One region of the Paenibacillus sp. KACC 21273 genome, then DNA from elsewhere that is predicted to be linked to it. Evidence: riboswitches for the same ligand, from Rfam matches in the RefSeq annotation. Region 1 holds a riboswitch; the other holds the start of a gene.

Region 1 (15,426 bases):
CCACCGTACCACCAATCGGCAATAAAGTTGTATTTAATGTAGCTTTGCCATCAGCTTGTACAGTTGCAGTTCCTAATAATGATCCTGCTCCATATACATCAATACTATCGCCTGCTGTTAAGCCACTTACTTGCACAATATCGTTATCGCCCGAATTATTTGTCACTAAAATAGCATTAGCAGAAATAGCAGGAGTGACTTCTGCTCCATAAATCACTGTTGACGCAATACTTTCTACTCCTTGATTTGTAGTCGTTACGCCAATCGTTCCTCCAAGAGGTACCAACGTAACATTTAATAATGCAGTTCCTTGAGCATTAACTACACCTGTTCCAATTACACTTCCATTGCCATATACGGTTACAATATTTCCCGCAGTCTGTCCTGTAATTTGAACAGTATCCGAGTTACCCGAAACATTGTTTACAGTAATATTAGCAACTGGAATAGCAGGTACAACAACGCCACCATATGGAATCGAAGTCGTTACACTATCAATTCCATTTCGTGTAATGCCTACTCCAAGGCTACCACCTAAAGGATTAACCGCGACTGGAATAGCAACAGTTCCTGTCGCTCCAGCGGTTGCAGTTCCCAAAACAGTACCATTTCCATAGACTTTCACAATATCTCCATTGGTCAAACCACTAATTGTTGCTGTTGCGTTCCCTGCAACAATAGGAGAAAGTGAAATCTGATTAGTTAATAGTGGTGTAACCACTTCTGCCAGATAACTGACTGCTGTTGGAGCACTATCTACTCCATTATGATTCAAACCGATATTTACACTCCCACCGATAGGAGTTAATACTACTGGAATTGTCACAGTACCTTGAGCATTGACGGTTCCTGTACCTAACAAACCATCAGCATTGTATACATTAACAGTATCGCCTGCCAATTGACCCGTCACGACAACCGTATCTGAAGTATTACCTGAACGATTGTTCACCTGAATATTAGCTGATCCAATAACAGGAACAGTAATTGAAGGGTAATTGACTGTTGTTGCTGCGCTTTGTAATAATCCTTGCTTGATAGTGACACTTAAACTGCCACCTGTAGGAGCCAAAACAACCGGCAAACTTAGGCTACTTGTTGTTGCTGGAGCAGTAGCTAATACGGTATTCCCTGAAGAAACAGTAACGATATCTCCTACTGTCAAACCACTTACTTTAACCGTAGAAGTACCTCCATACGAATTGGTTACTGTAATATTGCTAGAAACGATAGGTGGAATAACCTGCGCTCCATAACTTACTGTAGTTGGAGTACTTTCAATCGTATTTCGTTTTAAAGTAACACCTACGCTACCCCCATCAGGAGTTAATGTAGTCGTTACAGTAGCAACTCCACTTGCGTTTGCTGTAGCATTGCCAATAGCTGTTGTACCATTATAGACAGTGACTACATCTCCAGCACTTACACCTGTAACGGTCACTGTATCTTGATCACCATATTGATTATCAATAGCAATATTAGCGGCTGGAATAGAATTTAGTACAGCACTACCATACGTAAAAGATGTTTTAGTACTTTCAGCAGTACCTCGAACCGTACTAACATTGATTGTGCCACCACTTGGAACTAGCGTTGCTGCGATAACGGCTGTTCCTTGCGCATTGACGACTCCAGAGCCTAGCAATGTATTGCTAGTGTTATAAACAGAGATAGTATCTCCTTGAGTCTGTCCTGTAACTGTAACCGTTGAAGAACCGACGACTACATTGTTTACACTGATTTGTGCAGAAGAAGGGGCAGTAGGAGCAGGAAGTATAGTAAAGGTTCCTTGCTGTGTTGCACTGCCTATAGAAACATTTAATGTATTTTTAGAAGTTCCGGTAAATTGATAATTACCAGCGGCTGGTAATATTTTATTATTAAGGGTCAACGTTGTAGAAGGTAATAAAAGAAGAGCTGCGGTAGTAATCGTAACTGTTTGTCCATTATTCGTAATTTCACTAGCTACCAAATTTCTACCGTTAATCTGGTCAGCTGTTGTTGCTTTAATTCCGGCAGGTAAAGTATACGTGATACTGCCCAGAAGACTAATTACATCTCCTAAATTATAAGTAACACTCAAATTAGCTGATTGTCCCACAACTTGTACTCCATTAGCAGAAGTAATAGTCATCGAACCTGCAGCTGCACTTGCGTACCGAGGCAAGCCTGTAAAAATCAAAGTTACGATTAAAAATACTATAAAAACCGAGTAACTCCGTTTCTTCATATTTTTCTCCCCTTTTGTTTTAGTTAAATTGCCTGTCGCAACAAATAACACATCTTGTTATAGCTTACAGATTCATTTTCCTAGAAACAGCGGCAGTTATATATAGACTTTATTTCCTATTTTATACATTTTAGGAAATAGGAAAACCCTCCTCTTTCTTTTTTTCGCCTATAAAAAGGAAAAAGATCACCCTTTTTGAAATAAAGGTGATCTTTTTTATTTAACCTATACTTTTGTTAAAAACAGCCGCAATTGCTTGTGCACGGTCGGTTACACTCATCTTATTAAAAATATTCGTTAAGTGATTTTTGACAGTATGTTCACTTATAAATAGAGCCGCCGCAATCTCTTTATTACTGGAAGCTTTGACGACTAGCTCCAATACTTCTTTTTCCCGTGGAGATAATCCAAATTCTTTGACGATCGCTTCCAGACCACGTCCCTCTGCTACTTCGGCAGTTAACGCACGAGGAACAGGTTTTTCTTCCATTAAGCTAATTTCCGTTTGCAAAGTATGACGACTAAGCATGAATAAACGGAACTGACTGATCAAAGCAGGATCAATATTAGTAAATTGGGAATCAGTCATGAGTTGGATATCGTTATCACCTGAAGCAGCCAGAGCAAATACCAATACCATTGTTTGCCCGCCCTTACTATATGGATGGGAGGCTGGACTATTTTGATTCTGTTGAATTTTCCTAAAATCTTCAATCATTTCTGCTTCTTGTTCAAACAAGTGAGGAAAACTACGTAAAGTGGCTGGATCTGAAAACGACATCAGACAAGCACGTGCAATCGTTTCTCCTTCTTCTTTACGTAATCCGCCCCATAATGCAAATTCCATCACGATTTTCTGTGCATCCGTAGCCAGTTGATATTGCGCTACATTCCATTCCCGAATCGATTCATGCAAAATATGAGCAAATCGATTACTGTTTGATAAAAACTGTTGGCGATCATAAAGTAGCTTCATAATGACACTGCCCATCGTTGCCAGAGCAGACAAAATCTCACGACATTCTTCGCCTTCTTGCTCATCTCCTATTGCAACAGCAAGTACAGCTCTAGTTTTGTCTGCATAAACGATAGGATATTCAATCATTAATGATGAAGGCACTGAACGATTCAGATATGAATGTGTTGCCGGTTGATTATTTCCATTTTCCAAATAGCGACGAGCAATATCTCGGGCATACGTTTCTCCGCGCGGGCTTTCCATACCACGAGCGACCATTTGCACTTTTTCGTCTTCACTTGCCCGATGAACAACAATTGATGCAGATGGACTCCATACCAGATTCAGACTCATATCTACCAGCATAAATAGAACCCGCTGAATATCCTGCACAGATACCATTACACTGGCTAGTTCCATTAACGGCTTGAAGCGCTGAATCTGCTTTTCCATACGACCATGAGTAATATGGTTACCAATATACCAACCAATTAAAGAGATCAATGTTTCTTCAAAACGAATATTGGTATTTGTTGATAATTTTTCTTCCAAACCGATGCCAAATAACAACCCGTAATTTTCATCGTCATACCGAATCGGAAAACATTGTACTTCATAGATCGAAGCTAATCCTTTTTGTAGAAAAAAGTGACTGCGTGGATCTCTACCTACATCTTTCCAGTGGCTTAATTGCTCGCTAAGTACTGCTTGACCGAGAAAACCTTCGCCTTCGTGGAAAATAGCTCCTTTTAACTCAGCGGCGGCAGGCCCTGTACTGCTCACAATACGATAAGTACCAGAAGATGTTTTTAAAGCAAATCCGAATACATCTGCCAGATCGCTAGAAGCAAGCACCGCTCGTGTCACTTCTTCTATAGGCATATTGCGACTGGAATCCGACCGCAACGTTTCATTAAGAGTCGTCAGACGTTCTGCGAACTTTTTCTCTTTGTATCCTGATTTCAAGATAAGCGCGATAGCTTTAGATAATTTATTAATCTTATCTTTTTTATATTCTATTTGCGTAACATCGTCTTCTGGTGTACTTTGTATTCGTTCTCTCATGATACGGAAAAGTTCCGCAGGCCCTTTCAAATCCGGGCTATTGTAATTCACATGATCGATAATGTTTTGTCTGGTATTTTCTTGAATAATAATGCCTGCCCAGATATACATCTCAATCGGTTGCTGATCGATACTAACAGGTGAAATAATCCACTTGATTCCAGGTATCCATTGATCAGACAAAGCAGTAACTCGAAGCCTTTTCAACTTATCGATTTCTGCTTTTAACATACTTTCAAGTTCTTTGGGATACGTGATGAACAAATTAGCGATTTCAGCATCTGAAGGTGTACTTAACAAATGCCCTTCATGATTTGTAATAAAAATAAATAAACCTGTAAGTTCTGCATATACATTTTGGAGTTCCTGACAGCTGTCCAAGTTATCATTTATAAAATAGCTTTCAATCATAAGCATTCATGTCCACTTCTGTTTGAATATAAGGCGTTTTATAACGATAAATAGCACGCGTACCCTGACCATTTTTTTCTAAAATTGATAATTCAGTCAAACGATCAAGCGCACGTTCAATTAAATGCGCATTGCGTCCAAGTCGTTTGGACATGCCCGTACTGGTTTCTAATGCATAAGGATTATTTTCAAAAAATAAGGTACATTCCATCTGTAATGTGATTACATCGCTTTCTGATACCATAAAAGCTTAATCCCTCCTTATACCAGCCGGACAAATGGTGTTTCTGAAATATTAGCTACGATGTGTGGTGCTGACACTCTTCCGCTTGGTGATTTAGTTACTTGTAAATACTGATAATTACCATCAACCCATGTTCGGATTACTCCATTACAAGTACGTTCCAAAAATGAAGCTGTCTCTGTTCCAATTTCACTAAAATTACAATGCGCCATTACAGTAATGCCAAGCGCCCGCCAAAGTGAAATTTCTTCTGAGAAGTATTTCACAACAAAATCTTTGCCACGTTCTGAAATAATTGTATTTAGATCATAATAGATGAACCAACGCTTATCACAAAGCTCTTCACATTCAAAAATAGGAGAAAGCTTTTCATTTAGCGTATTAGCATATTCATCATTCTCTACATCATCTACACGAATAAGCGCTTTTTCTAATCCACTGTCTACAGCACGCTTATAATGCTCAATAAAATGAGCTTTTCCTTCATCGACAGCCTGACGCAAAGACACTCCAAACAAATCGATCGTATCGGCAAACATATCTAAAGTAGTATTACCAGACATCATCGTCACTGTACAATCATCGTCTTTGATACGTTGTGCATAAATAGAAGAAAGTAGATATCTATAGTTGGCTTTACTATTTGTATCGATCATAAAGACGCTGCCTTTAGGAATACCACCCATCAACAGATCATCTAATGAATCAATACCTGTGGATAGTACTTCAGTTTCCTGTACCAATATCTTATCTTCTGCCATCGATAACGAAGGAATAATATATACTCCATCTTCGATAAACTTATAAGTATGTTCACCTTCCAAAATTCGGGTACCACGCATTTTAAGTACTTCAATAGTACGCTTACGATACTTTTCCATTAAAGGCTTTAACGAAAGTCTGATAATCCCATCACAGATATAATTCTCGAAAGGAATATTCATCCCTTCTACTTCTGAATATTCTCTTATAAAAAAAGAAGTTAAAGTATGCTTGCGCATAATGTTACGAATGGTATAAACATTTGTCCTGGCTTCTTGTTCACTACTGAGTAAGCGAAATAAACTAATACTATCCATAACTACGCGTTTACAACCAATTTCTTTGATCATATGTTCAAAAAGACCATTGGGTTCAAGCATTTGTTCTAATAAAATCTCGGGTTCTATACAGATCACACGTAATAAGTTACGCCGTTCCAACTCTTTCAAATTCCAACCGAACCGTTGCATATCATCGTAAATTTGTTCAGGAAGTTCTTCAAATGTAATGTATATCCCCGGTTCATTATGTTTAACAGCACCTTCAACCAAAAATTGCATGCCTATTGTAGTTTTTCCTGTGCCTGGTTCACCTTCCAGAATTACGACGCCTCCTGGCGGTATGCCTCCACATAAAATATCATCCAGTCCCGGGATACCTGTACTAATTGGCTGTTTTAATGTACTAATATAAGCAGCTTCACTTTTTTGCATGTAGTGTTCCCTCCATCTGTAGAATATTTTAGTCAAGCAAGGGACAGCTTCTTACGATGATAACTTTATCTTAATTATAACAAGGCTTTATCAATAGAAGAAAGCAAATTTCCAATTTTGGTAAGGACGGAAAAAGACGCATTGTATTCACAACCTTTTTTACCATATTTTACTTGTTATTATATGATATAAATAAAGATAATCCTACTGTTTTGAATCCTGAATAATTACTTTTAAAATATAATTCTTCTATAGAAGCTACATATTTGGAGAATGCTTCAAAACGCTACGAATAATAAAAGACCGACGATCTGAGGGTCGTCGGTCTTTTGCATAAATAGTAGACTATATAAAGTATTATTAACCTTCTAATGCTGTTTTAAACTCTTCAGAAGATTGGTTCCACCATTCTTCATTATGAGCGACTAATAATTTTTTAAGTGCAGCCTTTTCTTCGCTTCCCAAACCTTCTAACATAATGCGACGCTTGATAGCATAATCCAGTTTGTTCACATGCTCTGCGAGGATTTTCCATCCTTTTTTCTCTTCTTCGTTAATCCACATTTCGCAAGCTGTAGCGCCAGCATAATTAACACCTTCAGCTAATTTATCGACTGCTACCCATACTAACCATACTTGACGACCGCCATTTACTTCTTCGCGGTTAGTCGTAAATTTGATCCCTTTTTCTACTTTACTTTTGGCGTGCATTGCACCAACATCGATTTTTGCTTCGCCATGGTCTATAATGATAGGGGACACATTATTGAGGTTAATCGCTCCTGCTCCAAAACCTTTGTGTTTACTGCTTTTTGCACTACTACTTACAATATTAAGTGACATCGACTTTTTACTTGGTTGATTTTCATCCATATCGTTCAAATACTCCTTTGTGGGGTCAGTATAAATAAGGTTATTATACATAGATTTATGGTTCGATTTATTATTCATATTGTATCGAATATTGCCTTAAAAGCCAATAAAGTCGATTATTGTCATCAATTTTCATAAAAAAAGGAAAAAAACGTTCATTATTGGGATCGACGAACCGAATAAAGTATATATAGTGATCACAATTCTTCATCAAACGCCACTATATGAGCAAAAGATTAAAATTTTTTAACTTTTAAAAAGACGATAACCGTAGGGTTTCACAGAGATTTAATACTAAAATACAAAAGTAAATCTTAAAAACAGATGAATAAACGTTTGCCAAAGTAAAAAACCTCTGGTAGAATAAATCCAGTGAGATTTTAGTAACAACTTTGTAAACTTTAAAACTAAATGCTGTAACCTTTATAGCAACTGAAAATTTTGTCGTTTTGTCGTAATGATCCGTGTACGGTACACACCAAGCTTTGAGCCAAATTCCGTGGTACCGGGAAACGGGGGAACCGTTTTGGGTGAATTGATCTTGTTTCGGAGGGATCATAGGGGAATACCTTCTACCGAATCCTTAAGCTAACCTCGTAGGCAATTGGAAGGGGACAATTGATTTTGAACATGAAAAAGAAACTAACAGCCGCAGTAATGGGACTTGCTATTGCATTTACGTCACTTGGAGTAACAAGTGCGCATGCAGATTCTAAAATGGATCAAGTTATCGACGGAGCTATTGGAACACCTTATCGTATTGGTGGAACATCTTTCAGCGGTTTTGACTGCTCGGGATTTACACAATATGTATTCAGCAAAATGAACATTGATCTTCCTCGCCAATCTAGCTCTCAATATCAAGTAGGCGAGCCTGTATCAAAAAGTGATTTAATTGCTGGAGATCTGTTATTTTTCAATACTACTGGGGCTGGCGTTTCACATGTAGCAGTTTATGTAGGAAATGGTAACTTCGCACACGCTTCTACTTCCAAAGGTGTGAGAATTGACAGTTTGAGCATGGATTACTATCAAAATCGTTACGTTGGTGCTAAACGTGTTATGAGCGATTCCACATATAACACCTTCGCAACTGACAATTAATCATCGTATTTACAACTCATATAAATGAACCTATAAACCATTGAAGATTCCCGCCAGAATCTTTAGTGGTTTTTTTATGTTCCTATATAAGTAAGACGTATTAAACATCCAATAGGTTACATAAAATAATAAATTTATATCAATTGTTCTTTATAATTATGTCTACTTATTATTAACCTACTCGTAATTATGGTAAACAGGATATTGCAAATTTTTTAAGTTTTTTTTATGGTATATATAAAGTACAGTCAGAGGAGGTTATGTCATGAGCTCACTGTCACATTCTATTTTTCATACGATTCCTTTGACAGAACAACATGCTGCCCAAGTATGTACATGGATATATGATCCTCCTTATAATATCTACGGCTGGATGCCCTGGGATCAAATGAAAGAATTAGGGATTGAGTTCGGTGATCCTGAGATTCGGCAACAACAGTATGTATCGGTATTGGATCAGACAGAACAGTTAGCCGGATTTGCTCAACTTTTTCCATTAGGAGATACGATACGCTTAGGGATTGGCATGCGTCCTGATCTTTGTGGTCATGGTTATGGAGAAGCTTTTGTAGAAGCTATTGTAAAAACGGCTCAAAACCGTAACGCGACAGCCGAAATCGATCTGGAAGTGTTGACCTGGAATCAGCGGGCTATCCGTACGTATCAAAAAGCAGGCTTTTATATTACAGATATGTATGAGCGTAGAACGCCTGATGGTATGAAGCCTTTTTATTGTATGGTCTATCAAGCACCTACTGATGCACGTTATCTTGATATATAAACAAACAAAAAGCACAGCGTAGATGATCTTCTAGTTCATCTGCTCTGTGCTTTTGCTATATACGTATTTTATTAATCTTTTGTTAGATCAAGGTCACAAATGTCATTTCTTCTTTGCCAATCAAAATATCAATGCGATGTGTGTCTGCATCATAGATGACTACCCCACTACCTACGTGGATCATAGATTGTGAGCCAAGCGCAAAAAATAAGTCTTCTGCCAACGCTTCATTTACTTCATTTCGTTCACCCTCAGCAAGCACTTCCCACTCTTGAGGTTCCATATCAAAAAACAAATAACTGTCTGGAATCATGGCTACTGCTGATGTTAAATCACTCAATATCTCTTCATAATCTCTTCCATGCTTAACGCCCATACTCAACCTCCCGATCTGTCGATATTGTTACAATTCCCAACTTATTTACATTATAACGCAAATATACACTAAAAAACTCTTAACAATGCAGCATATCTTGTCGATAAAAGAGTATCAGATGTTTTTGGAAAACACATCATTACATGGAAGTGGATGATGAGAGAGATAAACTATATACTCACGGACGAGGTGTATTATGCAAATTTCAACAATTATTGGTCTAATACTTGGTTTGGGTTCACTTATATTCGGTATGCTTCTAAAAGGTGCCCCCCTTATCAATCTGGTTAATAACCCGGCTGCTTATGTCATCATTTTTGTTGGTACAGCAGCAACAATCTTTATGGCTTTTCCAATGAATGAAGTTAAACGTCTTGGCAAATTGTTTAAAGTTGTTTTTGTTCAACAAAAATTAATGGACAAAAAAGATCTAGTAGGTATGTTTATGGAGTGGGCTTCTATTACGCGTCGTGAAGGTCTACTTGCATTGGAATCCAAAGTCGAAGAAATTGATCATCCTTTCCTTCGTAACGGAATGCGTATGATTATTGATGGTAATGATCAAGAGTTTGTACAAGATGTATTGATGGAAGATATTAATGCGACAGAAGAACGTCACCGTTCAGGCGCACTTCTTTTCTCACAAGCAGGTATGTATGCTCCTACACTGGGTGTACTTGGAGCGGTAGTAGGTCTGATTGCTGCGATGGCGGATTTGACTGACTTGGAAAAGCTTTCTCATGCGATTGCAGGGGCTTTTATGGCAACATTGCTCGGTATCTTTAGTGGTTATGTATTATGGCATCCTATTGCAACGAAGCTTAAACGTTTATCCAAAGCTGAAGTAGAAGTTAAATTAATGATGGTAGAAGGCTTACTATCTATTCAATCCGGTGTATCTACTATTGCGATTAGCCAGAAATTAGCTGTGTTCTTAACACCTACTGAAAATGCAAAAATGAACAGCGAAGAAAGTAGCGGTGGGGCTGTAGGGGAGGCGGTAGCCAGTGAGTAAAAAAGGTAGACACGAGCCTCATGAAGAACATCCAGATGAAAGTTGGTTACTTCCTTATTCTGACTTAATGACCCTTTTGCTAGCATTATTTATTACTCTATTTGCTATGAGTTCATTGGATGCATCCAAATTTCAACAAATGGCAGCAGCGATGAATGCAGCGTTCACCGGTGGTACAGGTGTTTTGGATCAAAATGCTATGGAAGAAACCAGCGGACAAACACCTAAATCCGACGATAATGAAACACCTGCTTCTGCGGCTTCACCGGCAGACAATACTCAAAAAAGCAGAGAAAGTTTACGTGAAAAACTCAAACAGCAAGAACAAGAAAATTTAGAAAAATTAAAAAAACAATTAGATAGCTATATCAAAAACAATGGATTGAGCCAGCAGTTAGCTACCAAGCTCAATCAATCTCAATTAAGTATCACAATCAGTGATAATACGTTATTTGCTTCTGGACGAGCTACTGTAAAACCAGAATCTCGTATACTGGCCAAATCAATCTCTAATATTTTGCAACAATTCCCAAATTACGATATTATCGTGTCTGGTCATACAGACAATATTCCAATCTCGAACTCGCAATATGAATCGAACTGGAATCTAAGTTCAGACCGTGCACTCAACTTTATGAAAATTCTATTGTTAAACAACAAATTAGATCCTCGTAAATTCAGTGCAATCGGATACGGACAATATCGACCTGTGGCTAGTAACTCTACTAATCTAGGACGTGCAGAAAATCGCCGGGTAGAAGTATCGATTATTCGTAAGTATGTAGACGAAGATGTGAATCCTACACTTCAATCTATGGCGAACAACGGTAAATAACAATCAAACTAACAAAAGAAACTTTAGAGATCTCTCTAAAGTTTCTTTTTTATTTCAAAATAATAACGATAGATTGAAAATAGACAATAGTTTGCCTAAAATAGAATACGGGCTAATTTTTATCATTTAAATATAGTTATCCACAACTTTTTCCGCTAAAACGGTATCATTTTCGTTTTTCAAGAGTTATCCACAGTTCTATCCACAACGTGTTAACAACGAATATCTGTTCGATGTACAAGTAAAGAAAGTATCCACAGTGAAAGGTTGGGTTTATTATTTCTCAAGAAGTACATGAGTATTGGATGCGAGAAGCAATAGCCGAAGCTCACAAAGCTGAACAGCTCGGTGAAGTACCGATCGGAGCGATTGTAGTTAAAGATAATGTAATCGTTGGCCGGGGTTATAATTTACGTGAAACTTCATTCGATGCTACTGCTCATGCCGAAATTATAGCGATTAGACAGGCAAGTGAAACATTGGGCGCCTGGAGATTATTAGATTGTACCCTGTATGTTACTTTAGAACCTTGCCCGATGTGTGCAGGGGCGATTGTACAGAGTCGTGTACCAACTGTAGTCTACGGAACTGTAGATCCCAAAGCAGGCTGTGCTGGTACATTGATGAATCTGCTACAAGAACCTAGATTTAACCATCGTACAGAGATCATTACAGATATATTGCAACCTGAATGTGCGTTACTATTAACTGACTTTTTCAAACAGCTACGCTTGCGACTCAAAAAGCGCAAACCGTTACAATCATAATTCTGTATAAGGAGGGGTTGTATGTCGCTAGAATTGTCTGATCGTACATTAGGTATTTATATTCGTTTACTTGAGCCAGAGGATGCTTCTGCCCTTCTCCAGTTACGAGTCAATAGTCGTGAAGCCAATCAAGTCTTTGAGCCAAGATATCCTAATGAGTTTTTTACACTTCCTAGTCAATTGGACTTGATCTATCGCAGACAACAAGAAGCATGGGAAGATAAAGCGTATCTGTTTGGCTTATTTTCTTCAGAAGATCATGAGTTACGAGGTACGTTATCTCTAACACATCTAGTACGCGGTGTAGGTCAATTTGCAGACATCGGTTATTCTATGGATTCTAGTTTTCAAGGTAAAGGGTATATGACTGGTGGTGTAAAATTGCTTTTAGCGTACGCTTTTCGCTCTCTAGGGCTTCACCGGGTACAAGCAGGTATTTTGCCTCATAATATTGCTTCAAGGCGTGTACTGGAGAAATGCGGCTTTCAAGCAGAAGGAATTGCACGCAAGCTGGTCAAAATCAACGATCAGTGGGAAGATCATCAGATGTTTTCGATTCTAGAAGAAGAATTTACGCGTCTCTCAACCGATTCTACAGCAGATACTTCTACATTATAAATAAACTGACTGGTATCTATATTGATTTCACGCATAAAAAAAGCTCACTGCGTATAAGCAGTGAGCTTTTTGCTACCAAATGATTAGTTACCACCGTACATGGAACCAACTTGTTTTTGGAATTCATCCATTGTTACAACATCAGCATCTGCTGGGATACCGATAGCAAATGTTTGTTTTTCATTGATTTTGGAATACTGACTGCTACCATCTACAGACAATTTCACATTCTGCTTAGTATCAGGATCAGAGAATACAGCATCCATTACCATTTGTTGATATACAGGGAAATCATCTTTGTTGATTGCTGTATTGATATGGAATTGGTTTAGAGTCAAATATTTATCCAATTCGTTAACAGATTTGCTGAAGCTGTTTTGAGAATCTTCAGATTGAAGTTCTTTTTTCATTTCATCAATATCTGTTTGTTTGATATTCAAAGCATTACGGTATTCTTCTTTAGACAATACATCCAGTACAGCTGGCAATGCTTGTTTTACGAAGATTGTTACTGCTTCTTTAGCATTATCATTTGTTACTGCAAATTGAACTACTTGTTTTGCATCTACACCTTCAGGAAGCGCAGCATCTTTTGTATCTACATCTTTGAAGTATTTAGCTTGGTCATATTTGTCTAACACTGCATTAGACAAGTCTTGAGTTAATTGTTGTGTTGTAGCAGGGCTCAAAGGTTTGTATTCTTGACCTTGTTGAGCAGCCAATTCTTTTAGATCCAATTTCAAGAATTTACCTACTAATGTATCAGGCAAAGCCAACATTGGGATTTGTGGAATTTTGATATACAGAACTTCTTGAGTCATAACCATAGGCACTGTAAATGTCATTGCCATATCGCCGCTCAATTTCAATTCCATCGTCAATTCTGTTTGCATAGGGTCACCTTGATATACCCCTGTTACGTTAAATTCTGCATTTTTAAGTAAACTTGCGATTTGTGCACTTTGAGCATCTGTTGTAGCTTTGCCATCAGCAGTAGTAAAAGATAATTCATTTACTTTCAACTTAGTTGCGATCGCATAAGATGTCATTTTAGCTGCGTTGGTTGTTGCCGCCTTTACCGCTTCTTTCGGTTCAGCTTTCTTTGTACAACCTACAAGTGCAACTGTAAGTATCATGAGCATAACTAACAGCCCAAGTGTCATTCTTTTTTTCATTTTGTTACCCCTCTCTTTTTTTACAGCGATGAAGTTTTACTTCATTTTCAAAATACGACAGGTATAAAGCCAGCATACATAATAACCCATTTTAGCTAATTTTGAAATACAAAAACTCAAAATTGGTTATTAATACTTACTTTTTACGAATATACTGACAATGAAGCTTTTACCAACATACCATACATTCTGGAAAATGAAGTTACACTTTGTTAATGGATATCTTTTTTCTTGAATCTTCCACCTTTAACATCATGGATATTACCAACAGCCATAAATGCGGTTTCATCAAAATGATTCACAATTTCTTTTAACTTGGCTTCTTCTAAGCGGGTGATAACACAGAAAATGACTTTTTTCTCTTCTCCGGAAAATCCACCTTCACCGGACAGATACGTGACTGTTCGTCCCAGACGATGAATAATAGCATCTCCGATATCCTGAATACGATCACTTATAATCCATACGGACTTGGATTGATCCAGACCATCAATTGTAATATCGATCACTTTGGTGGCAATATAATACGCAATAATAGAATACATTGCTCGATCCCAGCCAAATACAAAGCCTGCTCCGCATAGAATAAACACGTTGATAATCATAACAATCTCGCCTACTGAAAAAATAGACCGTCGCGACAATAAGATTGCTACAATCTCTGTACCGTCTAATGATCCGCCAGAACGTAGTACAAGTCCTGTGCCTAATCCGAGAAACATACCTCCAAATACAAAAGCAAGTACGGTTTCTTTTACAAATGCTTCTACAGGGTGCAATAAAAATGTGCCTATCGACATCACAGTTATACCTAACAAAGTAGACAAAGCGAATGTTTTACCTATTTGCTTATAACCAATAATCAAAAACGGAATATTAATTACAAATAGAAACAGACCTAATTGCCACTTTGTGATATAGGACAAAATAATAGATATGCCTGTAATTCCGCCATCTGTAATATTGTTAGGAACCAGAAACAGCTCTAACGCGACAGCTACAATCATAGCACCGAGCACGATAAGCAATGTACGCATCACTGTACTTTTCAAAGACCGTCTACCGTGCTTGATCGGCACGAATGTGGATAAATCGGGAGGTTGATTCATATCTACCATGGTATGTCCTCCTATTCTTATGTACGTAGAGATATAGAGTTTGGTAACATCTTTTTCTTGCAGTAGATGATAATGGGTGAAATGACCACATACCATATGATCAGGAGTCCATAATCTATATATCAGAGTAGTCACTATTTATTATGACATAAAATAGTTGGTTGTCCTACAAAAATCAAATGCAGATAGTATAAAAATACTTATAGCTTATCAATGAACAACAAAAAAGCCGCTCCTGTAAAGGAACGACTTGGATTTAAATATATGGCGGAGAGGGTGGGATTCGAACCCACGTGGAGTTGCCCCCTAACGGTTTTCAAGACCGCCCCGTTATGACCGCTTCGGTACCTCTCCAGAAAAGCTTTATCAATCTTGCACAAC
Region 2 (15,426 bases), 2.2 Mb from region 1:
TTCTGCTCAATCGGGTGATATTGAGATTCATACCAATCATCAATTTGAAGGTTCGTATGAAGCACATACCAATTCAGGTGATGTTGAAGTTCCACCGAATAGCACTAACAGCCCCTATACGATCAAAGCAAACACCTCTTCTGGGGATATTGAGATCGAGTAACCAGCAAGTACTATATAATAGATAAATTATTTACAAATTAGTTATGTCTGCCTCGATCGCTACGATTAACTTTCTCGATCGGCTACCACCAGAATATCCATATTGCGTGCATGTCGTAACACTTTTTTTAATAACGAATCTCTGCCCCATCTTTTCCAAGGTGGGGTACTTGTCTGTCCAAGAATCATCTGTGTTGCATGATGAGATTGTGCTTCTTCTACGATAGATTGTGCTAGACGTTGACGTAGCGGTTGATATTGAATCTCAAATTCTCCACCTAGACGTACTGTTAAATGGTGCAATTTATCTGCTTTATCTGCTATTGCACCTGCCAGCGAAAATTCGCTACCGATATGAATATACGACACAATCAATTTGGCTTTGAGCCGATAAGCAATACGGAATCCACGCCGAATAAGACGCTCTGCTTCATGATCTAATTTGACACCTACAAAAATAATTTCTTCTCTTTGCCAAGGTCCACGTAATGAATCTTTGCGTTCCCACGATTCTAATCGTTCATCAACATCATCGGCTACTTCTCGCAACGCCAATTCGCGCAATGCAATCAGATTTCCCATTTTAAAAAAGTTACTCAGTGCTTGTTCGACTTTGGATGACGCATAGATTTTGCCTTCTTGTAATCGCTGGCGTAATGTCTGTGGTGTTACATCGATTAACTCTACTTCATCTGCCAAATGTAAAATCGAATCCGGCACAGTCTCCCGTACACGAATCCCTGTGATTTGTTCAACAGCATCGTTCAAACTTTCCAGATGTTGAATATTCACAGTAGAAATGACGGAAATGCCTGCTGCTAGTAACTCTGTAATATCTTCATACCGTTTGCTATTACGACTACCAGGTACATTGGTATGAGCAAGTTCATCCACTAACACCACTTCTGGATTGCGTGCAATGATTTGCTCCACATCTAACTCTTCTAAATGATGATCGCCATATTTGATAATTTGTCTGGAAAGTAAAGGCAAAGATGCGGCTTGATCTGCGGTCTCTTGCCGTCCATGCGTTTCAAGTAATCCGATCACTACATCGATCCCTTGCCGACGTAATTCATTGCCTTCACGTAACATAGTGTATGTTTTGCCGACTCCTGGGGCAGCGCCTACATAGACTTTGAATGTTCCGCGCCGAATATGATCGATTTGACGGGCGATTTCTTCTGAAGGTAAACGGCGATACGAATCTTCTTTTTTGATAGCAGGTAATTTGGTTGTTTTGGCAGGTAAAATACGTTCGCCTTCTTGCTCGGCACGATCTGCCATCAAAAAAATATCAATATCACGTGTCATTAACAAGACTCCATTAATAACAGAGCGATTAATCCATTCTTGCCAGCGATTTTGACGTGAATGCCCTAACACAATGCGTGTAACCTGATGTTCTTTGGCATAACGAACTACCTGTCTTGGCAGTCTGCGCTTGGAGATCATCGCAACCTCTTCAAATACCCCTCCGACTTGCGTAGATAACTCACGAATCGAACGTTTGAATGTTTCTTCTTCACGATTGAGTTTGCGTGCTTTATTTTGAAAAGAAACCACTAACAAATCTCCACTCAAACGACGGGCAATCTGTTGGCCACGCCGAATATAAATCGATCCATTCCAGTGATATTGCACAGATACCATAATGCGCTCTGCTGTTCCTGTCGGGCCGGTCAATCCCTGTTCTGCACGATGCTTCTCCAGTGTTCCACCGACCCCTTCAGCAACAGTACGTAATGCCAGTTCACGCAGTACAGCTAAATTTCCACGTTCAAAAAAAGCACGATCACTGCTATTATCCAAAAGACCAGCAGAATACCGTTGCAAAATCACTTCTGGGGTAACATCGATTAAGCGAACTTCGTCTGCTTGATGTAGTGTATCTGACGGTACAGTACATTCGACTTCACGACCTATATACTGCTGTGCCAATTGAGCAGAACCTTCCAGCTCATACACATTGACTGTAACCATTACACTGATTCCATGTTCTAATAAATAACGAATATCTTCCCACCGTGTCCGATGTTGTGCTTCAGGTCGATTCATATGAGCCAGATGATCTACCAATACCACTTCTGGATTGCGCTCAATAATTTTTTCCAGATTCAAATCTTTTTGTTCCCATGTCTGTCCTTGCTTATCTTCTTTAATCCAATGGATACTTGGAATGCGTTCTAGATCGCCTAATTGTTGCATCGTTTCCGGACGCTGTAATGTAGATACTGCACATATCACAACATCTATTCCTTCATGGCGAAGCATCTGACCATCACGTAACATATGGTACGTTTTACCGGAGCCACTTACGGCTCCGATATATACCTTCAAACGTCCTTGCTTTAATTTGGTGATCATTTGCAACAATTCTTCAGGCGTTTTGCGGCGAAAAGTACTCATGATTTAGACAACTCTTGTTGAAGAGCCATATTCAGTTTTAGTACATTAACAGCAGGTTCGCCGAATATCCCCAACTGTCTGGACATCGTATTTTGTTGAACTAATGTTTGGAGCTGATCTGCGGACACCCCGGTCAAATGACTGATTCTTGGTATCTGAGCAGTCGCTGCTTCAGGGCTAATATCAGGATCTAGTCCTGACCCTGAATTGGTAATCAGATCAACAGGTAATGAGGCTACAGGTACATCTGGATTTTGCTTTTGCCATGTGCTGACAGATTCTTGGAGACGTTTCAGTAATTCTGGATTAGACGGTGCAAAGTTGGGCGATCCTGATCCATTTGCATTGTAATCTATACTTGATATCCGTCCTTGAAAATATTGAGGTTCAGTGAATGCTTGTCCGACCAATGCTGAACCAACCACTTGATTGTTACTATTATAAATAAGACTGCCATCCGCTTGCTTGGACATAAATGCTTGCGCAATTCCTGTTACTGCTAATTGATAGACAACACAACAGAGCAGAAATAAAATAACGCTTGTTCGTAAAGTGATCCATACCGTTTTCATACCTGTTCTTCCCCTTCGGTTCTAAGTAGTAACGTATTGGTATTGATAGAAGCCATCATTTCATCTGTATACAAGTATGCTTATAAAAAAGTCTGCATAATCAAATCAATACATTTAATACCGACAAACGGAACTGCCACACCGCCGAATCCATAGATAAACAAATTACGACGTAACAATTTGGTCGAGCTCATTGGTTTATAAGCGACACCTTTCATCGCTAATGGAATCAGAATCGGAATAATAATTGCATTAAAGATCAGCGCAGATAAAATAGCAGACATAGGTGAATGTAGATTCATAATATTCAATACTTGCATCTGCGGAATAGCTACCATAAACATCGCTGGAATGATTGCAAAATATTTAGCAATATCGTTAGCGATACTGAATGTTGTTAAGCTACCACGTGTCATCAATAGCTGTTTACCAATCGCAACCACTTCAATAATTTTGGAAGGGTCAGAATCCAGATCGATCATATTGGCTGCTTCTTTGGCAGCTACTGTACCACTATTCATCGCAATCCCTACATCCGCTTGTGCAAGTGCGGGCGCATCATTGGTACCATCTCCTGTCATCGCAACCAATTTACCTTCTGCTTGTTCGCGGCGAATAACAGCTATTTTATCTTCCGGTGTACTTTCAGCAATATAATCATCTACTCCAGCTTCTTTGGCAATTGTTGCTGCTGTTAATGGATTATCGCCTGTACACATAATCGTTTTGATACCCATACTACGCATTTGTTCAAACCGTTCTTTCATCCCGGCTTTGACCGTATCTTTGAGGTAAATCAATCCATAGATTTCCTGATCTACAGCAACAGCAAGCGGAGTTCCTCCGGCAGAAGCAATAGCATCGTTATTCGCTTGCAGATTACTAGGAATATTTCCACCTTGAGAACTGACCCATTTTTTTATCGCATCGACAGCACCTTTACGCACTTTACGACCATCTGCCAGATCCAATCCACTCATCCGTGTCTCGGCGCGAAACTCTATAATTTCAGCACCTTCACTTAATGATTGAGAATATTCCCAATTTTGCTTTTTCATCAATTCTAAAACAGAACGTCCTTCAGGCGTTTCGTCAAAAGCAGAACTAACTGCTGCCCATTCGCCGACTTCTTGTGGTGAATGACCTTCTGTAGGTACAAACTCGCTAGCCATCCGGTTACCATAAGTGATCGTACCTGTTTTATCTAAAATAATCGTATTGATATCACCTGAAGCTTCAACTGCTTTACCAGACATCGCCAACACATTAAAACGTGTTACCCGATCCATCCCGGCGATCCCGATAGCAGACAACAATCCACCAATTGTTGTTGGGATCAAGCAGACTAGCAAAGCAATCAATACCGGAACTGAAAGAACAATATTTAAATAGCTTGCCATAAAAGGAAGTGTTACTACAACCATCAAAAAGATAATTGTTAAGCTTATCAATACTGTGTTTAACGCAATTTCATTAGGTGTCTTCTGACGTTCTGCTCCTTCGACCAGACTAATCATTCGATCCATAAATGATTCACCTGGATCGCTTGTAATACGAACAATGATCTCATCACTAATTACCATCGTTCCACCCGTTACAGAACTAAAGTCTCCACCTGCTTCTTTAATGACTGGAGCAGATTCACCTGTAATCGCAGATTCATCGACGGAAGCAAGACCTTTAATTACTTCACCATCGCCGGGAATCATTTCACCCTGTACGACTTTGACAACATCACCTTTACGAAGCTGTGTAGACGATACAGCTACTACTTGCTCACCTTCGATTCGATTTGCAATAATTTCTTTTTGCGTATTTTTCATCGAGTCTGCTTGTGCTTTGCCTCGACCTTCTGCTAATGCTTCAGCAAAGTTCGCAAAAAGTATCGTGAATAACAAAATAATGGCTACTGCTATATTGAATCCTGTTGAAACCGATTCGCCAAAAGCATTCGGTACAAAAATGAGTAATAAACTGATAATTAAACCGACTTCAACTACAAACATTACTGGATTACGTGCCATCAGTTTAGGATTTAATTTGATCACAGATTGTTGTAACGCTTTGGAGATCAAGTCCCGGCTCATCATTGATGATTTACTTTTCATTACATTGTTCCTCCACTTAGCACTTATCTGTATAAATGCTATATATTCGAATTCTATCTATAACTCATTGTGTAACAATCATTTATTTTTCTCATTTTACATCATGAGATGAGTGTATCTTTTTCTTTTTACAACGTTAGCATTTCTGCAATCGGTCCAAGTACAACTGCCGGGAAAAACGTAAGCGCACCGACTAAAATAACAGAAATAATAAACATACCGCCGAACAATGCTTGATCTGTACGCAATGTTCCGCTTGTTTCTGGAACAGGTTTTTTCGCCATTAATGACCCTGCAACAGCTAACAACGTTACCATTGAGAAATAACGACTGATAAACATAACGACACCGGTCATAATATTCCAAAACGGTGTATTATCGCCTAATCCTTCAAATCCTGATCCGTTATTCGCAGCTGATGAAGTAAATTCATACAACGCTTGTGTTAATCCATGATAACCCGGATTAGAAATCGTATCGGATTGTGTCATCACAGCTATTGCTGTTGGCGCTAATACCAATAAAGGTTGAATAAGCAATGTGACTGCAATCAGCTTCATTTCTTTACCTTCAATTTTGCGACCGAGAAATTCAGGTGTTCGTCCAACCATTAGACCGGATAAGAACACAGCAATAATGGCATACATTAGAATATTTAATAACCCTACACCAGAACCGCCAAATACCGTATTAAGCATCATATTCCCAAGTGAAATCAATCCGCCAATAGGTGTCAACGTGTCATGCATGTTATTGACAGCACCTGTCTCTGAAGCGGTTGTGACGACAGAGTAGAATGAAGATTGTGCTTCACCTAACCGTACTTCTTTCCCTTCCATCGATCCAGACTGATGTTGAATACCTAATTGATTAATCAATGGATTCCCTTGAGATTCACTAACAAGAGATACACTAAGCATGACGACAAACATCATTACCATCGACACAAATAATACTCTACCTTGTTTGGAGTTGCCAACCATTTTACCATACGTAAATGGAAGTGACATCGGCACAAGTAACATCATTAACATCTGTAACATGTTACTGAATCCGCCCGGATTTTCAAAAGGATGAGCAGAGTTGGCTCCAAAATATCCGCCACCATTGTTACCTAATTCTTTGATCGCTAGAAATGATCCTATAGGGCCGGTACCAATCTGTTGCTCTGTTCCTTGTAACGTCTGCGCAGTGATTAAAGTATGCAATGTCTGCGGTACACCTAATCCTACAAATACAATTGCCATCACAAATGCTAATGGTAACAAGATTCGTGTGATTGCTCGTACGAGATCTGTAAAGAAATTACCGAGTGGCTTACCTGTGATTCCTCTAATAAATGCAATAGCGACTGCAATCCCTGTTGCCGGCGATACAAACATCATAAAGATGATCGCTGTCATCTGTGAAAATAAAGACAATCCGCTTTCTCCGCTATAATGCTGTAAATTGGTATTTGTAATAAAACTAATCGCTGTATTAAATGCCAGATCAGGACTCATATTGGTGATCCCTGCTGGATTCATTGGTAAAATATGTTGGAAACGAAAGATCATGTACGTAATCAGCAAGATCACTGAATTACTGATCAGAACTGCTCCTGCATACTGCTTCCATGTTTGATTTTCATTTTTGATACCGCCGAACCTGTAAATCCATTTTTCTATCGGATAAAACCAACGATCCAAGCGATTGGGTTTATTTTCAAAAGCATAAGCAATATAATGTCCGGTTGGCCGAGCAATAAGTATAGCGATGATAATAGTGACTGCAATTCCGATATATGAAAAGATACTCACGATGTTCTCCCCTGACCCATTAGAATTTTTCTGGATAAATCAATGCATAACATAGATAGATTGTTAATCCACCAATAATAATCCACAGCAGCCAAGTCATCGCTCATTCCTTCTTTCTCCGATAGCTACAGATGCCCATTGCAGCAACCCGCTCAACCCTAAAGTCATGATCACCATTAAACCAATCATCAGTATATCCATCATGTGTGTAAGACTCCCTGCATTCATTTTGTAAGTAATCATTTGCTAAAAAAGGCATAAAAAAAGAAGCCTGGAGAAAAGCAGAACTTTTCCCCAGGCCTCTACAAACACGCACACTTATCGTGTACCTGCCGAGTTGCTGGTTAGGAGTTCTCCCCTATACGCTTACGGAGTTAGCTGTCGGATTCGGGCTGGAAGATCGCCCGTTCCGGTAGATACCGGAATTCACCCCATGTTGTGTAGTAACTGACTCTTCGTATCAGTTATCTTCATCAACGGTTGGTTCCCCCGCTTTTCATATGCATATGAAAATTAAGCGTTGTGACATTGTTAACATATCAAAAAACACAGAGTCGTATTACACTGTGTCAGATCGGCACAAGCTTCACACTTCTCTCCTAATCCACGCTTACGAGGTTAGCTGTCGGATTCGGGCGGTGAGAGTCGCCCTACTGCATTGTCTGACTATACCATGGTTAAGTCAGTATGCAGATTCACCCCAACGATTCACATTCCGGCTCTCACACCGTTTTGTGAAATCGCAATTTGGTTCCCCCGTTTTTCGGTTAATACCGAAAACTCAGCGATCAACAAACATTGGAAACTTCATTTATATCAGTTGCTGAATCGTATTCATCAACTGCCTGCAATGAATAATACGCCTGTCCTTGTCAACTGTAAAGCTGAGAAAAGACGCAAAAAAAGCTGTGAATCATCACAGCTTTCATTTTCAGATAACTATTGAAAAGTTATCTATCTCAAGCTCCTATTTTCTCTCTTTTTCATCGTTTATCTACTTTTTTATTTTAGTTACATGATATTGATCATTGTTTTGCAGTAAATTCTGAAAACGATTATGTCATTTGTTACGCAATATCCTATCATTTTGTCTTGTTATGTCAACCTGTATAAATTTCATAAGCAAAATGGTACAACGTGCTGATATCTGAATCAATAGCATTATATTTTTCGTATAATCAAAATTGTCTTAACATATTCTATTGAATTTATACCTAATTAGAAAATTGATAGTCAACTACATTTTTATCATTTTAGGTAAAAAATAATAAAAAAACAAAAAAAGACTCTGTCGCTTTTGAGCTATACAGAGTCTTTGGGACTGATTAGATATGATTAAAGTATCGTATTAACGTATATGACTGTGCCAGATTTCTTCTTCTTCATCTGTCATTTCGCCTACAATTTTGTGGAATTTCACATATTGAGCGAACGAGTTTTTGAGTAATTGAAATTGAGCAAATGAACCGCTAAATTGCTCTAAAGACACCGATTTGGAGATCGTTTCAATATTGCTAATTTGACAGCCACTATTCAATTCCAATTGCTTCAGATTAGGTAGATCGGCAATCGCTGAAATATCGGAAATACGAGTATCATGAATCGTTAGCATTTCTAACTGTTCACATGCTTGTAGACAACTCATATCGGCAAAATAAGCATCTTCAATATGCAGTTTGCGCAAAGATAAAGACTGACTGATCTGTTGCCAGTCTTCCGCTGTCCATGCACCAGGCGAACACACTTTCAATTCCCGTAGTCCTGAAATAGAAGATAAAGCTTCTACAGCTTCTCGGGAAGGTGAAGAAAGAGCCAGAGTCGTTAACTGTTGCATCTTCGCCAAAGGCGTATAATCTTGAATACGTGTATCGGTACAATCCAGATTACATAGATGCGGTAACGTTGCTAAAGGATCTAAATCTTCAATCAACGTCCCTTCTAAATTAACAATTTGCAAATAAGGCAGTCCACGTAATGGAGTAAGATCACGAATCGGATTGCGAACAAGATATAATTTTTTGAGTTCTCGACAATTTGCAAGCGGTCGAATATCTTGAATCTCATTTACACTTAAAATTAATTCACGTACCTCATGACAACGTTCAAGTGGTGTAATATCTGTAAGCTGTTCACGAATCAAAAAGATTTGATGAGCATGGATAAACTCTTCGACCGTATTTGATTTGTTGATAATACGCTCTTGCCAGTCTTGATCTAATTGTTGGAACCATTCTTGTAACGGAATCTCAGGCTCATCAGAAGGTGTATTGGTTTTGGGTAGATCGGCTAACGCATATGCCTGTGCATCTTTGAGCATACGTGATTGTTCGTTGCGACCGTACATCCAATACTTGAATCCATCATCTTCTTCGACAGTGTAATTTCCATGACGCACCGTATCACGCATAAAATGAATAAATTCACCCAGACTACGGGCAATCACATACTTCATTTCTTCATCACGTCCAAAGTTAATCACCTGTCCGACTACTCCATGTTCTGCTGGAGCCAAATCGATCCCTAGATGATTCCCTCCGCCATCATGGCAAAACGGAATCCAATTGCGGTTGATATACTGCTCTTTGATCCAACCGGATGGAATCGAATAATGATCTCCCATCGTCTGATATTCAGGCTCTAGCTCAGACCATATTTTCCACTCGCTAATCATTTCTTCTAGACTCAAAAATTGCAAACCAAAAAAGAATCCCGGACCACTACGAGACTCCCCATTGTGTATATGATACAGTTCTTTAAGATCATCCGGGAAAGAGACACCTATAGTATGTTCAGCCTGCTCTATTTCTTCATCTCCAGCCGAAGCTTTTAATGATTCTTCAAGACTGTTCAATTCTGGTCGTAATATGGATTTGATTTCTTCTAACCATGTTCCGATCATTGTTGTTTCCTCCTGTTCCATGAGGCTTTCTTTGTGCTCATGATCATCGTTCTATGTTAAAGTATACCGTTCCTTATTCCGTATACCTAATTTTGCAAAGATAACATCACCTAAAATATAACATGTATGAACCGATATTAAAGGTAAAGATCATCATTTATCAAAAAGGGCTAGACCAGTATGTACTTTAGATATAGCTCTAACAACATTAATCGAGCAAAGCGCTTCGTTTAAAAATTAAAATAATTTCTCGTGAACCGCCCTGTGCAAGACTGGTATCAAATGTCGATACAAGCTCCCATCCATCAAATCCATAGGCGTTTAATTGCTCTTGTAGTTCTGCATCATCTACTTTGCCACCTAGAAAGCCTCCAGCGTGTAATTTGACTGTACGATATTCCCATTGACTCATTATATTCTTCCTTTCTTTTACCAAATTCATCTTAGATTATAAGCTTACGACTAAATATACACGATTACGTGTCAGGTTTCAAAACGTTGCCTTACAGTAGTATACTTTTATTTTAAAATAAATAGCGAATAGTGTCCCTTCATTGCACGACTATGTTAAACTTAAATTATCTACTTATTTTTTGTACAGGAACAGCACGACCATACTATTGTGGAGGAATTATACAAGACTCATGACGAAGATAATCGGACTTGTCCGCCATTTTAAAGTAAATAAAGAGTTTCCTCTTCGCCAATTTGTTACAGTGAGTGAACTGATCGCCTGGCTAGAAGAGTATGATATCGCTGATATTCACGATGGTACAACAGATCTACGTGGATTCAATTGGGAGAAATGTTTTGCAAGCGATCTACCGCGTGCGATTAAAACGGCACGTTCAATTTATGATGGCGAGATTACAGTGATGCCCGAGTTACGTGAACTTACACCTCCAAGTTTTAATACGAATATACGTATTCCTTTTATCGGCTGGGGCGTTCTTTTCAAAATCGCTCCATTGCTTAGTCGAAGATATCGCCGCATGATTCGGGAAGTAGAAGCACGCATTAATCGAGCATTAGATGTTATTTTGTCTTCGGAAGAAGAGCATATTCTGGTAGTGAGTCACTGGGCATTAATGTTGTACATGCGTAAGCAATTGGTCAAACGTGGATTCAAAGGCCCACGTATGCGACAGGTAGAAAATGGAAAACTACATGTCTTTCAAGCAATCACTGTACAGTCTCCTTATCCGATCAAAAATAAACAAACGCATAATCAATTAGATTAATAACTGGCATCACACAAATATAGACTATGCTGTTCCTGTAAGATGATAAGGAACCGCATGGTCTATTTGAGTCAGGTCTTGAGTTAGGTCTATTGGACATGTAATACATTTTCTATCATTCATTTATCGTTCAGCAATCTATATCTATGCTCAATTAGACTGTATAGCGAATGTTCTATTTTAACTTGAATAGAGGGAACAATACGTTCGGTCAAAGTTTAACTGTATCAGATCTTCTTTGCGGATAAAAAAATGAATAACTCCTGCATCCCACCACATATACCCGATATCATCATCACTTTCTATTTCCAACAGCATCAGCATATCTTCAATCTCATGATCTGCTTGTTGCTCATTGCCTGCACACTGCTCGACTAACCAGTTACGCCGTTTATCTGTATCATATGTATGCTTACCGGTAAGAATCGCTGTAGCGGCTTCAATATAATCGTCTCCATGCTGGGATACTGGATAACCGAACATTTTGCCAATCATTTCATCGGGGTCAGCGTTAAATTGTTCTTTCCATTCCAGGTATTGCTCATCCGTTATATCATGATTCGCTAACTGATCATAGTCCACATAACTGTAAGAAGGAAATTCAATATCACCCTGAGCATGCACTTCATAGGGTACAAATGGCTGTTCAGCATCCTCTTCCAAAATAGTAGTCTCTTCTGGTTCGCGGTAAGCTATAGATGTCATCTCTTGTTCAGGAATATAGAGGACTTGATGCTCAATTTGATAAGCAGGTTCATCTAAGCCAACAAAAAAGCAAAGTAATCCCTGACGTGGAAAAAAATCAGGCAATCGATCGGTGCCAACTTCGTTTGCTATTTGAGTTAGATTTAATTGAGCTACTGAAGTCATATATTCACCATTTTGCGTAAGCGGCCACTTGATATGTTCAGGTAGATCAGGGTAACCACCTATTCGCGAAACGCCCAATTGCTGACTACCCTGTTGTCCGCGTTCCAAGTGAATCACAGGATGATAATATGCTTGCAAATAAGGCTCTAATGCAGACATCTGCTTATCAGCTAGCAACGATTGAATATAATCACCTTGAAATGCTTTGGGCATAGAACTCATCAGTACTCTTCCTTTCTATATCGCAATCATATCCATCATTAAGGCAGTAACATAAGTAATGCAAATCCTGTCACCGGTACTACAATACCTACGCCAATGCCCACATAAGGATAAGGCGTTTTCCAAAAAGAACGAAATTCTTCTTTTTTTGACTTTTCCTGATTCCAAAAAGTAATCTGACGATCAAAACTACGCATCAATTGTAACGCATCTTGTTCACTACATTCAGACAGTCTTTTTTGTAAAGAAGCATATGCCACATCACGTTCATGTTCTGGCGATTGCGATGAATTCATAGTACTGACCCTCCCCATCCTATATTTAGAATGCATCCCAAATTATATAATCATGTTATGCAAAATTTCTTTTATTTACTCCATTTGCGTTGTACCACCCAATAATTCAAAAAGCGTACAAACAAGCATGCACTGATAATAATTAAAATATAAGCCGTATCTTTTTCCCACGGTGCAAGTCTATCGATTGTCAGAAAAGGGATCAGTACAATAATACTCATTAGCGATAAGCCTGTATTTTCACGATTGTACTTCTGAAAACGATGATAGACTGAACGAAAAATCAACAATATAACGATTAAGGACGAACAAATTAACGGTAAATATTCTAGCAATATAGCACCTCTTTCATCTCTTGCGATCTAGCCAACCGTTTATAGAATATATGGAAATTATAGTATAGCGATCAGAAAATTACAAAAGTTGTTTACAGTTCTGATAAAATTTCTTTACTGCGTTCCATCAATGTTCTTAGCTTCACTTCTGTCGCCGAATCTTCTAACGGAGTATAAATACTACAGCGCAAATCGGTGTTGCCTTGTACTTGCAATGAAGTAAGATCGAATAGCATTTTACCTGCTTTGGCATGTCTAAATTCAATTACTACTTCCGGTGCAGAACTGACTTTGCTCTGTTCCCACAAATGGTAAAAGTCAGGATATAACTCACTCATCTCCGCGATAAACTGCTCATACCACTCATCATCTACATATTGCCCATAATATGCACGAAAAATCGCTAAAAACCCACCTACAAAATCATCCCAATTGACCGCCAAACGACGAAACTCTTTCCGCGAAAATAATAAACCAATCATATTGCGCCCGGGTTCAGGAATACTTTCAAAATCAAGAAATACATGCTTAGCCGCATCATTCCAGCCAACAATATGGCAATGACGATCTGAAATAATAGTAGGACAGTATTGAAGTTGTTGTAAAATTTTGTACAAAGCCGGTGTAATCGCTGGCAGTTCTTCAGATAAAGGTAGTACTGTTGGACTTTTATCCAATGCTAAAGAAAATAAATATTTACGTTCATCGGCTGTTAACAATAAAGCTGACGCTATATTTTCCAGTACAGAAGCCGAGACTTGAATATCTCTACCCTGTTCTAACCATGTGTACCATGTTGTACTTACTCCTGCCAATTGAGCCACTTCTTCTCTTCGCAATCCTGGCGTACGTCGTCGAATCCCTACGATCAATCCTACTTGTTGAGGTAGAATCTTTGCACGTTGTGCTTTGAGAAAAGAAGATAATGCTTGTAAACGGTGTTGTTGATTCAATTGATAACCTCCTTAGAGCGAAGCTAATTTTAATACTCGTTTTTTTGTGCATATTGGTATTCTGTTATTTTCTATTTAAATGATTATTTTAAAAAATATACGATAACCTGTTACTTATTATACTAGGATAAACGGTAACTTGTAATAGGATATTTTGCATGACAGAATAAGGATGTAATAAGACGACATTTAGCGCATTAAATACTAATAGATGGATAGTGCCAAACGCTTAGGAGGATAAAATAATGGAACGAGTTGTGATTACAGGGATGGGGATTGTTTCTCCTTTGGGAAATGATGTAGATACATTTTGGGGAAATTTAGTTAACGGACAATCGGGAATTGGTACGATTGATGCTTTTGATACATCACGACACAAAGCCAAAATTGCCGGGGTTGTGCGTGATTTTGATGGTGATGCTTTATTTGGACGTAAAGAAGCTAGACGAATGGATCGTTTTGTTCAATTTGCTATCGCAGCGGCTGAACAAGCAGTCTCTCATTCAGGATTGAATCTGGAAGAAAGTGATCGTGAACGCATAGGCGTCTATGTTGGTTCGGGTACAGGAGGTATACAATCACTGCTTGATCAAGATCATATCTTAATAGAACGTGGACCTGAACGGGTAAGCCCTACACTCGTACCGATGATGATTGCCAATAGCGCAGCAGCGATGATCAGTATCCGTCTGGGCACATGGGGACCCACACTCTCCCCTGTCACTGCTTGTTCGATTGGCAATACAGCCATCGGTGAAGCGATGCGGATGATAGCTTATGGAGATGCAGATGTGATTATTGCAGGAGGAGCAGAAGCCGCCATCAATGAGGTAGCGTTAGCTAGCTTCGGGAATGCTACAGCATTGTCTACACGCAATGACGATCCAACCGCCGCAAGTCGTCCTTTCGATCAATCACGGGATGGATTTGTGATGGCAGAAGGAGCAGGGATTGTCATACTGGAATCGCTATCTCATGCTTTAGCGAGACAAGCGACTATTTATGCTGAGGTGATTGGTTACGGAGCAAGTTCAGACGCTTACCATATGGTAGCAACACATCCAGAAGGTCGTGGTGCTCATCAAGCGATGAAATCAGCTTTGCGAAATGCAGGCATTACTCCTGAACAAGTCGATGTTATCAGTGCACATGCCACGAGTACAGGCGTAGGAGATCGTTCAGAGACTTATGCGATTAAACAATTGTTCGGCGAACAGGCTTATCAGATTCCTGTTACTGCTAATAAATCGATGTTAGGGCATATGCTTGGCGCGGCTGGTGGTGCAGAAGCAATCGCACTGGTTCAAATGTTACGTGAAGGCATCATTCCGCCTACTATCAATTTGCAACAACCTGATGATGACTGTGATCTAGATTATGTACCAGATGTCGCACGAAAAGCCGATCTTCAGATTGGATTATCCAACTCGTTCGGCTTTGGCGGTCATAATGCGGTTATCGTTTTGAAAAAGTATGAATAATCATATGTCTATTAAAGAAGCACAAAAATGATGTACATTTATTAGCTACATTTATTGCACATATTTGGTAATAATCAAT

The links. A riboswitch is a leader RNA that binds a small molecule or an ion and turns the genes downstream of it on or off. The one in region 1 is predicted to bind cyclic di-AMP.
Region 2: linked by a shared signal. The riboswitch ahead of kdpF (K(+)-transporting ATPase subunit F) and the one ahead of PQ460_RS23090 (C40 family peptidase) in region 1 are both predicted to bind cyclic di-AMP.

The regions. Positions count from the first base shown of each region.
Region 1 is NZ_CP117876.1:5,257,658-5,273,083, forward strand. Features, by position in the region: gene PQ460_RS23065 (S-layer homology domain-containing protein) at 1-2,230, opposite strand, end outside; gene PQ460_RS23070 (LuxR C-terminal-related transcriptional regulator) at 2,451-4,664, opposite strand; gene PQ460_RS23075 (hypothetical protein) at 4,657-4,908, opposite strand; gene PQ460_RS23080 (ATPase domain-containing protein) at 4,926-6,383, opposite strand; gene PQ460_RS23085 (YwhD family protein) at 6,744-7,256, opposite strand; cyclic di-AMP (ydaO/yuaA leader) riboswitch at 7,735-7,874, shown strand; gene PQ460_RS23090 (C40 family peptidase) at 7,887-8,360, shown strand; gene PQ460_RS23095 (GNAT family N-acetyltransferase) at 8,626-9,141, shown strand; gene PQ460_RS23100 (hypothetical protein) at 9,224-9,517, opposite strand; gene motA (flagellar motor stator protein MotA) at 9,714-10,532, shown strand; gene motB (flagellar motor protein MotB) at 10,525-11,367, shown strand; gene tadA (tRNA adenosine(34) deaminase TadA) at 11,673-12,134, shown strand; gene PQ460_RS23120 (GNAT family N-acetyltransferase) at 12,156-12,752, shown strand; gene PQ460_RS23125 (hypothetical protein) at 12,836-13,927, opposite strand; gene PQ460_RS23130 (YitT family protein) at 14,140-14,964, opposite strand; tRNA gene PQ460_RS23135 (tRNA-Ser) at 15,311-15,399, opposite strand.
Region 2 is NZ_CP117876.1:3,099,128-3,114,553, forward strand. Features, by position in the region: gene PQ460_RS13465 (DUF4097 family beta strand repeat-containing protein) at 1-163, shown strand, start outside; gene PQ460_RS13470 (histidine kinase) at 229-2,571, opposite strand; gene kdpC (potassium-transporting ATPase subunit KdpC) at 2,568-3,143, opposite strand; gene kdpB (potassium-transporting ATPase subunit KdpB) at 3,224-5,251, opposite strand; gene kdpA (potassium-transporting ATPase subunit KdpA) at 5,380-7,050, opposite strand; gene kdpF (K(+)-transporting ATPase subunit F) at 7,070-7,150, opposite strand; cyclic di-AMP (ydaO/yuaA leader) riboswitch at 7,399-7,580, opposite strand; cyclic di-AMP (ydaO/yuaA leader) riboswitch at 7,643-7,847, opposite strand; gene PQ460_RS13490 (SMI1/KNR4 family protein) at 8,399-9,949, opposite strand; gene PQ460_RS13495 (DUF4177 domain-containing protein) at 10,158-10,361, opposite strand; gene PQ460_RS13500 (histidine phosphatase family protein) at 10,594-11,190, shown strand; gene PQ460_RS13505 (YwqG family protein) at 11,371-12,282, opposite strand; gene PQ460_RS13510 (hypothetical protein) at 12,321-12,578, opposite strand; gene PQ460_RS13515 (hypothetical protein) at 12,650-12,913, opposite strand; gene PQ460_RS13520 (helix-turn-helix transcriptional regulator) at 13,006-13,866, opposite strand; gene fabF (beta-ketoacyl-ACP synthase II) at 14,112-15,347, shown strand; gene PQ460_RS13530 (P-loop NTPase family protein) at 15,399-15,426, opposite strand, start outside.